3 regions of the Methylobacterium sp. J-118 genome follow, and region 2 is predicted to be linked to each of the others. Evidence: riboswitches for the same ligand, from Rfam matches in the RefSeq annotation. Region 2 holds a riboswitch; each other region holds the start of a gene.
The links. Region 2 has a riboswitch for cobalamin ahead of AC3IF3_RS07820 (TonB-dependent receptor). Riboswitches for the same ligand answer to the same signal wherever they lie in the genome.
Positions count from the first base shown of each region.

Region 1: linked by a shared signal. The riboswitch ahead of AC3IF3_RS04075 (TonB-dependent receptor) and the one ahead of AC3IF3_RS07820 (TonB-dependent receptor) in region 2 are both predicted to bind cobalamin.
Region 3: linked by a shared signal. The riboswitch ahead of AC3IF3_RS17555 (CbtB domain-containing protein) and the one ahead of AC3IF3_RS07820 (TonB-dependent receptor) in region 2 are both predicted to bind cobalamin.

Region 1 covers NZ_JBYQFA010000001.1:848,643-851,913, forward strand. The annotation lists gene AC3IF3_RS04075 (TonB-dependent receptor) at 1-1,841, opposite strand, end outside; cobalamin riboswitch at 2,122-2,315, opposite strand; gene AC3IF3_RS04080 (methyl-accepting chemotaxis protein) at 2,665-3,271, shown strand, end outside.
Region 2 covers NZ_JBYQFA010000001.1:1,617,572-1,620,842, forward strand. The annotation lists gene AC3IF3_RS07815 (hybrid sensor histidine kinase/response regulator) at 1-1,139, opposite strand, end outside; cobalamin riboswitch at 1,654-1,851, shown strand; partial or broken gene AC3IF3_RS07820 (TonB-dependent receptor) at 2,094-3,271, shown strand, end outside.
Region 3 covers NZ_JBYQFA010000001.1:3,636,680-3,639,950, forward strand. The annotation lists gene AC3IF3_RS17545 (DUF1636 family protein) at 1-181, opposite strand, end outside; gene AC3IF3_RS17550 (CbtA family protein) at 174-911, opposite strand; gene AC3IF3_RS17555 (CbtB domain-containing protein) at 928-1,110, opposite strand; cobalamin riboswitch at 1,146-1,340, opposite strand; gene AC3IF3_RS17560 (DUF4424 family protein) at 1,457-2,470, shown strand; gene AC3IF3_RS17565 (S10 family peptidase) at 2,532-3,271, opposite strand, start outside.

The DNA.
Region 1 (3,271 bases), 770 kb from region 2:
GCGCCGCTCACGGTCTGGTCGAACCGGTCGTACTGCGCGTGCAGGAGCGCGACGTTGCCGTCGAGCCGCCAGCTTGGCGCGAACCGCCAGCCCAGCGCCAGTTCGAACCCCTGCGAGGATTGGCTTCCGACCTGCGTGGAGAGCGTCGGTTGCCCCGGCACGGCCGAGATCAGGTTGTCCTTGACGATCCGGTAGCCGGCGACCGTCCATTCGAGGGCGCCGTCGAAGGCGAGACCCTTGGCGCCGATCTCGATCTGGTCACCCGTGGCGAGCTTGAAGCCCGCCAGGGACTGCGACAGGGTGATCAGGCTGTTCACCGGGTCGGTGGCGACGCTGTACTGGGCGTAGAGCGCGCTGTCCGGCGTCGGGTTGTAGACGAGACCGAACCGGTAGCCGAGGGCGCGGTAGGTTTTTTCGAATTGCGATCCCGTCTGCAGATCCTCCCGGTGGAGGGTCGGCACGTCGAGGCGCACCCCGGTGAGGAACGACAGCCTGTCGGATAATATCACGCGATCCTCGGCGAAGACCGAGGCCTGGCTCGTCTGGGTAGCGTAGGCCGGCCGCGCTCGACCGTCCTGCGGGAAATAACCGGGATCGTAGCCGGTCAGCGGCACGCTGGTGGTCTGGTCGAAGTAAAAGTTGTTCGTGTGGCGGAAGTCGATGTGGTTCACGTCGAAGCCGGCCACGAACGCGTTCGGCAAGCCGAACAGGCTGCCCTTAAGGCTCGCGTCGAGCCGGTCCCCGACCTGCTCCTGGCTGTGATAGATTTCCAGATCGTCGCTCCGGTCGACCAGCCCGGAGCCGCGGTTGTAGGAATACTGCTCGACGTCGAGCCAATGGCGCCGGCTGGTCAGCCGATAGGCGGTGTTGCGCACCGTGATGTCCGCCGAGGGCGACCACTCGGCCTTGAGCTGGGTCCAGTTGTCGGCCCAGGTGATCTTCGCGTCGCGGACGTTGTAGTTGTTGAACCGGATCAGGTCCGGGATCCGGCCCCCGACGAGCGGCGTGCCCCAGTAGCGCGCCGGCTCCTGGTAGCCGAGATCGTGGCTGAGCGTGAACGCGAGGTCGGGGCTCGGCTGGAACAGCAGGGCGGCCGAGACCGCGAGGTTGCGGAAATCCCCCTCCGGTCGGACCCAGCCGTCGGCGCGGTTGCCGCTGACGTTCAGGCGGTACGCGAAGGTGTCGCCGAACTCGGCCTGTCCGAGCGCCCCGCCGGAATCGAGGGCGAGCCGCGCAACCCCGTCCGTCCCGATGACCGCGCGGGCCGTATTGATCGGCACGAAGACCGGTTTCTTCGGCACCACATTGATCACGCCGCCGATGGCGCCGTCGCCGTAGAGCACCGAGGACGGCCCGCGCAGCACCTCGATCCGCTCGACGTTCCAGGTGTCGAACGGGAAGGTGACGGTGTTCGCACCCACGTAGAAGCGCGTGCCGTCATAGAGCTGCTGGATTGAGTTCGGGCCCGCGAAGCCGCGGGACGTGAAGGCGCCGTTGCCGTTGCCGGGTGCCGCGATCGTGGTGATGCCGGTGGCGTCCTGGGTCACGGCCTCGGCGATCGTATCCTGGCCGCGCAGCCGGGCGGTCTCGCCCGACACGATGTCGAGGCTCGCCGGCGTCTCCAGAGGTGTCAGGCCGATCCGGCTCGCGGTCCGGTCGGGCGTGCGCAGGTTGAGGCCGTTCGGCGTGACGCGGTTCGGATCGCCTTCGGCGCCTTGGACGGAGAGTTCGTCCAGGGTGACGGCCTCCTGCGCCGCGGCGGGATTCGCCAGGAGTGTGAGGAGCAGGCCGCAGACCGGGGCGGACCCGCCGGAGCGGGGGTGATGGATCGATGGGGACATGTCGGGGAAAGGTCCGTGCGCAGCTCCCGCCAGCCTGATCGTCCTATAAGCAACGTAATAACATTGCAATTCCTCGATCGTCTGGATCGCGGACCGCCGACGAGCGCGGGAATGCGTCTTGGGCTCACGGTCGAACGAAACGAGACGGCGGGAACGGACATCGGGACTGGCGTCGCGGGCGCGCTTGCTGTGGCACGTCACCGCGAACGAGGCCTCGCCGACCGTGCGGGCGCACGGGCGTCTCGACACCCGCCAGGACACCCCGCCCGACGCGTTTCGCGTGTGACCACGGCTGACGGCAGGTCTCCTGGCTCACGGGTCACCGCCCTCGCACCGTCTTCCCGGGGATTACCCAGTGACGTGGTGGTGAAGGGCTCGCCGCTTACAGTTGCGGGGGCAGCCACGGCCTCGGGACGGATCCCTCACCGCGTTCCCTTTTGATCCCCGAAGGGAACCGTCGGAAACAAGCTTGGCTGCGCGCGCCTGGCGCGTCAAGCGTCGGGAGTACCCTGCCTGGGGATCCAGCGGCGCGAAGGTGGGTACGCCATCTTCAGCGGACAAACGAATCTGTGCCGTAATTTTATGGCGTCAGCGGAGCACGCATCATTTTTGTGGGTTTTATAGATGCGAATTTAATAGCTTTCCCCGCCATGCAATCCCGTATGTACTTACCAATAGTTACGCATTAAATGCTTAAAGATTATGCATTTTGTCGAAATGAAATTTCTTGTCTCAAAATTCAACCAATCTGTTAGGGTGCGCGCGCTGATGTTGCGTATTATAACCTGACCGAATCGGCACTGATTTTAAGACGGTTACGCGAATGTCGCAAGATGCGCATATTTCGGAAAAAAGATCTATTTTTAGCTTGAGAAAACTGATAGCTGGATCATTCATCGTCCTCTTCATCTTGTCTATGTTGATCGGCATATTCGCGATCAGCCGTGTCGGGCTGATCAACCAGGCCGCACAGTCGGTGGTCGGCGAGATCGATGCCGTGGCCAATCTGGGCCTCATGAACGAGGAGAGCCAGGAACTTCGGGCCCTGGATATCCTCGCTCATAACGCGCGCGGGAAGGATCAGGCGCGGTCTTACGAGGCCCAGCTCGAGACGGCGCAGCAAGCTTTCTCGACGGCTTGGAGTCGCTATGCGCCGACCGTATCCGGCCCGGAGGAGCAGGCGCTCGCACATCGGCTGCGCGAGGCGTGGCAGCATTTTCTGGCGCTGGAGAGCCAAGTGTCCGCGCTCGATCGGGCCGGCGAGCACGCCCTGGCCGATACGGTCGTGTTCGGCGCCTTCGGCGAGGACGCGGAGGCATTCCGGAAAGCGGTCCGCGCGGTCCTCGCCTATCGCCAGACGCGGGTCGCCGATCAGACCGCGGCGACAGACGCGGTCGGCCGGGCGTCGACTCTCTCGGTGGCCGCCGCTC
Region 2 (3,271 bases):
CGGTGCGTCAGGGCGGCGGCGCGCTTGGACGCGCCCTGGGCGGCGTTGATGTAGCGGTCGACATCCATCATCCGGCCCTGGCTGAGCCGGGTCTGGATCAGCTCCAGCGAGCCGGAGATGCCGGCCAGCAGGTTGTTGAAATCGTGGGCGAGGCCGCCGGTGAGCTGGCCCACCGCCTCCATCTTCTGCGATTGCCGCAGGGCCTCCTCGGCGGCCGCCAGGGCGTCGGCGCGCTCGCGCTCGGCGGTGAAGTCGCGCCCGACCGCGTTGATCACGCCGTCGCCGGGCCGGGCCGCCCAGCTGATCCAGCGGTAGCTGCCGTCCCGGTGGCGATAGCGGTTGTCGAAGCGCGCGAGGCGCTCGCCCGCCGAGAGTTGCTCCGCCCCCGCGATCGTGCGCGCCAGATCGTCCGGGTGGACGAAGTCGATCAGCTTGGTGCCGACGAGGGCGTCCGCGCCCCAGCCCAGCACCTCGGTCCAGGCCGGGTTCACCGCGGTGATCGTGCCGTCGAACAGGCAGCGGAGCATCATGTCGGAGGAGAGCGTCCACAGGGCGTTGCGGTCGGCGGTCCGCTCCGCGACCTGCTGCGCCAGGGTGGCGTTGAGGCTGCCGAGTTCCGCAAGCGCAGTCTCGAGCTGGGCCCGGCTTTCGGTGAGGGCGGCGTCGGCCAGCACCCGCCCGGTGGTCTCGTTGGTGAGGATGAACAGCCCGGCGACACCGCCCACGGCATCGAGCACCCGCGAATACGAGAAGGTCCACCACGTCTCCCGGGCGCCCCGGTCGGTGTCGAGCTGCCACGGCAGGTCGACGAACCGCTCCGGCCGGCCCTCCAGGGCGGCCGCGATGATCGGCCCGGCCTGCTCCCAGGCATCGGCCCAGACGGCGTCGAACCGCGCCCCCATGGCCCAGGGCAGCCGTGGCCCCAGCAGCGGGAAGTAGGTGTCGTTGAAGAAGAAATGGAGATCGGGGCCCCAGGCCAGGATCATCGATTCCGGCGAGTTGAGCACGAGCGAGAGCGCCGCCCGGAACTCCGCCGGCCAGGTCTCCGGGGGGCCGAGGGGGTGGCCGGTCCAGTCGCGCGCGCGGATCATGCGCGCCGCTTCGCCGCCGCCGGCGAGGAAGGAGAGGGGGTCGGTCACGAGTTCGGAATGCAGCATGTCATGGGCGTACGGCGTATGACTGCCTTTGGCGGCATCTCCAAGATGCCGCTCGCGGTTCGAGGACGTCGTTACAGAACGCCGTCTTTGCGAGCGGAGCGAGGCAACTTAGGGCAGCGGGACCTTCGTGAGCGTGGCGCCGACTGGATGGCTTCGCGCCGCTCGCAAAGACGGTCGGGCCGAGCTTCGATCCAACCAGCTTCCTAAAGCCTGAACCCAATTAGCTTAAGCATGTAATGACTGCTCGCGACCCAACCCAGCCGCCGGGAACGTCGTTTGCGTTTCTCCAAAGCAGTCGTTCGCCGGACCTCAATCAACTTCGGCTCAGGGGGGACAGCGGAAGTTGGCTCGACATCCGGAAGCGGACCCCGGCATGAGCCTGTTCTAGTCCCATCGGCAGCGATCGGCCACTCGCAAAGGCGATTTCCGGAATGCAGCCAAAAGGGCACACACCACAGGAACCCGTCTCGTCGCGTTGACCGAGTGTCGGCCGATCACCTAGCCTGACCGTGACGGTTCCCCTCGGGGATCAAAAGGGAACGCGGTGAGGAGCTTGCTCCGAGGCCGCGGCTGCCCCCGCAACTGTAAGCGGCGAGCCCAGCACCACCGCGTCACTGGATGAGCCTCATCCGGGAAGACGGTGCGAGGGCGACGACCCGCGAGCCAGGAGACCTGCCGTCAGCCGTGGTCACACGCGAAACGCGCCGGGCGGGGTGTCCTGGCGGGTGCCGAGACGCTCGTGCCCGTGCGCGATCGGCGAGGCTTCATTCGCGGTGACGTGCCACTGCCGTCGCCCGAGGTCCCGTGTCTCATCGTCCGACCACCCGAACGCTCGCGACCCTGTCGGGCGTCAGCCTCGCTGTCCTAGCGTCAGCGGCTGTAGCTCAAGACCGATCCATTCCCAGTGCCGCAACCACCGAAACGACGCTGGAGGAGATCTCGGTCACCGCGGAGACCGCGGCAGCGGCGTCACCGCAGGCCGGTCCATCTGCCAGCGCAGGCTACGTCGGGGGGACGACCGGCATCGGCGGGATCAGCACGCCCGTGACCGCCGCCAGTTCCGGCGTCATCACGGGTGCGCAGCTCAACAGCCGCCCCGTGACCCGCCCCGGTGAGGTGCTGGAGGCGGTGCCGGGCCTGATCGTCACCCAGCACTCCGGTGAGGGCAAAGCCAACCAGTTCTTCCTGCGCGGCTTCAACCTCGACCACGGCACCGATATCGCCCTGTTCCTAGACGGCATGCCGCTCAACATGCGCACCCATGCCCACGGCCAGGGCTACGCCGACATCAACTTCCTGATCCCCGAACTCGTCGGCGCCGTGGAGTTCCACAAGGGGCCATACTTCGTGCGCGACGGCGACTTCGCCTCCGCGGGCTCGGTCCGGATCGACTACCTCGATACGACCGCCAAGAACGTCGCGCTGACCTCGATCGGCAGCTTCGGCTACAAGCGCGCCCTGTCGATCACCACCGTGCCGCTGGCCGAGGGCAACCTGCTCCTGGCTGGCGAGGCGCAGGTCTACGATGGGCCGTGGGTCGTCCCGGACGCGCTGCGCAAGATCAACGGGGTCGCCCGCTACAGCCAGGGCACGCCGCTCGACGGCTTCTCGGTCACCAGCATGGCCTATGCGGCCCGCTGGACCGCGACCAACCAGATCCCCGAGCGCGCGGTCACCGAGGGGCTGATCGGCCGCTACGGCACGATCAACCCTACGGACGGCGGCGATACCTCGCGCGTCTCGCTCTCGGGCAAGTTCAGCGCGACGGACGACACCGGCGTGACGCGGGCCTCGGCCTACGTGATCCGCTCACAACTCAACCTGTTCAACGACTTCACCTATTTCCTGAACGACCCGGTCAACGGCGACCAGTTCCACTAGCTCGACCAGCGCATCATCGGCGGCGGCGAGGCGCTGCACATCTTCCAGGGCGATCTGTTCGGGCTGCCGATGGAGAACGAGATCGGCGTGCAGACGCGGACCGACAGCATCCGGGTCGGCCTATTCAACACCACGAACCGGCAATACCGCTCCGGCGTGCTCGACGACCGCGTGCTGGAGACGAGCGGCGCCTTCTACTTCGACAACCGGGTGCGCTGGACCGACTGGTTGCG
Region 3 (3,271 bases), 2.0 Mb from region 2:
CCGCCACCGTGCAGGGCCGCTTGCACACGGACAGGCACTCCGCCGGCTCGATCCGCAGGTCGGGCGCGTCGCCGGCCCGGTCCCGCAGGGCGTCGAGAAGCCGGGCTCCGGCCCGGGGACCGTCAGGATCGTCGCCCTCGCGGCGGCAGGTGGTGCAGACGTACAGTATGGTCTCAGGCACGGGCGACCCCGCGCGCCGTCTCGCGGCCGAAGACCTGCCAGGCCCGGCCGAGCCCGAGGCCGATCAGCATCCAGAACACGAAGCTGATCGCCAGCGAGCGGGCGGCGAACTGCGCCGCCAGTGCCGCCGGAAGTTCGGACGCGCCCTCGGGTGCCTGGGGCGCCCCGGCCACGTGCGGGGCGATGATCAGGACGAGCCCGCCCAGGATCGCGATCAGCGTGCGGCGGATCGCGATCAGGTACAGGCCCATCCCGGTCGCCGCCGCGGTCATCAGCCACCAGGCCTGCCGGATGGCCAGCGGCGCGGCCTCGCTGCCGGGCAGTTCGGGGGGCAGCCCGAGGCCTGGCGCCAGGGCGACGCTCGCGAAGCCCGCCACCGCGAAGGCGAGGGCAACCTGCGGCGTCGGTTCGCGCCCGCAGGCCAGCATGACGGCGCCGAGCAAAAGGGCGTAGCCGACGCCGCCGACCAGCGTCGCCAGCGCGGTGAACGCCATCCGGGGCAGGCCGGGAGCGGGCTCCCAGTCGGGTGCGGCATCGGGCGCCGCGTGGTCGTGGCCGGCATGGGCCAGCACGATCGGCAGGGCACGCGCGGCCTGGTGGCTCGGCTCGGCATGCTCATAGCGCTCGGCCGCCACGATCAGCGGCGACGTGAGCGTGAGTTCGAGGCCCGTCACGACGACGGCCGCGAGGAAGCCGGCGGCCAGAGCCGCCGACAGAAGCCGGATGATCATCCCTGTGACGATGGCGTCAGTGGCAGGGGAAGTTCTGGGTATGCCGGAAGTCGTGCGCCGCGTTGTGGAACGCGATCGCCGGCGAGAAGCCGACCATGAACAGCAGGCCGAGGCCCAGGATGGCCGCGAGCACGACGGCGACCGGGCGCTCCGACGAGCGGGCACCGACGGCGACGGGGGCGAGGGTCGAGGTGGTCATCGAGTGTGTCTCCAGCCGCCCCACCGGCGGCATTGCGGGATCCTGTCGTGACGGCAGGTCTCCTGGCTCGCGGGTCGACGCACCTGCCGCCTTCCCGGATCGCTCCGGTGGCCCTCTGGCAGACGCTCACCGCTCACAGTTGCGGGGGCAGCCGCGGATTCGAGGCTCGCGCCCCTCACCGCATTCCCTTTTCACCCCGTCGCCGGGGCACCGTCACGCGATCGTTGTAGACGCATGACAGCTCTCGCACAACGGAGGCGTGACGGAATCCTGTCCGCATCACCGGGGACGGCGCTGAGCGGCCGCGCCGGCCATCGGATTCTCGAGACCCTTGAGCGTGATCGTGATGAAAACCCCGTCGCTGGCCCTCGCCCTCCTCATGGCGGCGTCCTTGCCCGGCCGGGCCGAGGACACCGTCGCCGCGCTCAAGGCGGGCGGGCTCATCCTGGAGACGACCGGCCCGATCGCCCTTGTGGCGGAGGACCTGACCCTGTCCGAAACGGCCGTGCAGGCCGATTACCGGTTCCGCAATGCGACCGGGGCCGATATCGAGGCGACCCTCGCGTTTCCGATTCCCGACATCGTCGGTGGTCCCGGGATGGCCGTGGCGATCCCCGATCCGGCGCATGACAACGTCCTCGGGTTCGACGCCGCGGTCGATGGCCAATCCGTCCCGTGGCAGGTCGAGCAGCACGCCTTCCTGACGCGGGATGGCCGGCCGGTCGAGATCACCGGCGAACTCGCGGACCTCGGGATCCCGCTGGTGCCGACCGTCGACGCGACGGCTGGCGCCCTGCGCCGCCTCCCGGAGAGCCGGCGCCGTCTTCTGATCGAGGCCCGCATCCTCGATCGGCAGGAGCACGCGGACGGCACGCTCGCGGACGTCCCGCTCTGGACGCTGAAGTCGCGGTTCTGGCGGCGGCAGGCGTTCCCGGCCGGGCGGGAGCTCGCGGTCCGCCAACACTTCGTGCCGAGCCTCGCCAGCCAGTCCGGCCTGTCCTTCGGCTCCCCGGATCTGGGGCCTGCGGCGATGGCCGGCTATGCGGACCGATTCTGCACGGATCCGGCCTTCGCGCGGCTCGCCCAGAGCCTGTACCGCCGGGCGAGTGCCGACGGCAGCCGGTCCTTTCAGGCCTACGAGGAGTCCCTCTCCTACGCGGTTGCCCCCGGGCATGGTTGGGCCGGGCCCATCGGCACGTTCCGGTTGATCGTGGACAAGGGTGATCCCGCGACGATGGTCTCGTTCTGCGGCAGCAACGTCCGGAAGACCGGGCCGACGACCTTCGAGATGGTGGTGAAGGACTACGTCCCGCAGCGGGATATCGACATTCTCTTCCTGAAGACGACCACGCGGGGCTGAGCCGGTTCGCGGACGCATTGCGAACCGCGCGACGTCCTCCGGACCCGCCCGGTGCCGGGCGTCAGGGTGCGTCCCTCGTGCGCTCGGTCGGGATGGCCGTCGGGCCCGCATCGCGCGCCTTCACGGCCTCTGCGTAGAGACGCTCCACGTCCCGGTGGAACGCCGCGCGGGAATCCGGGCGCGTGTAGAACATGTGGCCGCCCGGGTAGACCGACAGGCTCAGGCGGCCAGCGCCGTAGGCCGGCACCTGTGCGAGCAGGAGCTTCGAGGCGAAGTAGGGCGTCACCAGGTCGGTGAAGCCGTGCGCGACGAGGACGCGCAGCTTGCCGTCGAGCGCCAGCACGCCCTTGAGGTTTGAAAGAACCTCCGGCGCCTGCCGCCCCGAACCCCAGCTCCAGCCATGGTTCACCGCATTGTTCAGGAGCTCGTAGCGCATATTCGGCACGGGCCATTTCAGCGTACGGGCATAGAGATCGAGCATGGCGCTGGTGAGTGGAGCCTGGAGCGCCGTGAGCTGGGGATCCTCGAAGCCCGACTGCACCGCGTCCGGGTTCGGATCCCATCCGGTGATCCCGGTGTCGTAGGCGCTGGCGACGCGACCCTCGGCCCGGTCGATCTCACGCTGGACGCTGCGGGTCGACAGCCGTGCGGCCTGCCCGCGTACGAGGGTGGCGTCGAGCCCGACCATGGGGGCGACCTTCTCGGTCATCCGCGCCACCGCGCCGGCATCGGCCGGGCCCTTGAGAAGGTCGGCGAGATAAGGGCCGGACGCGTAGGCTTCCGACTCCCCGAGCAGGGCCG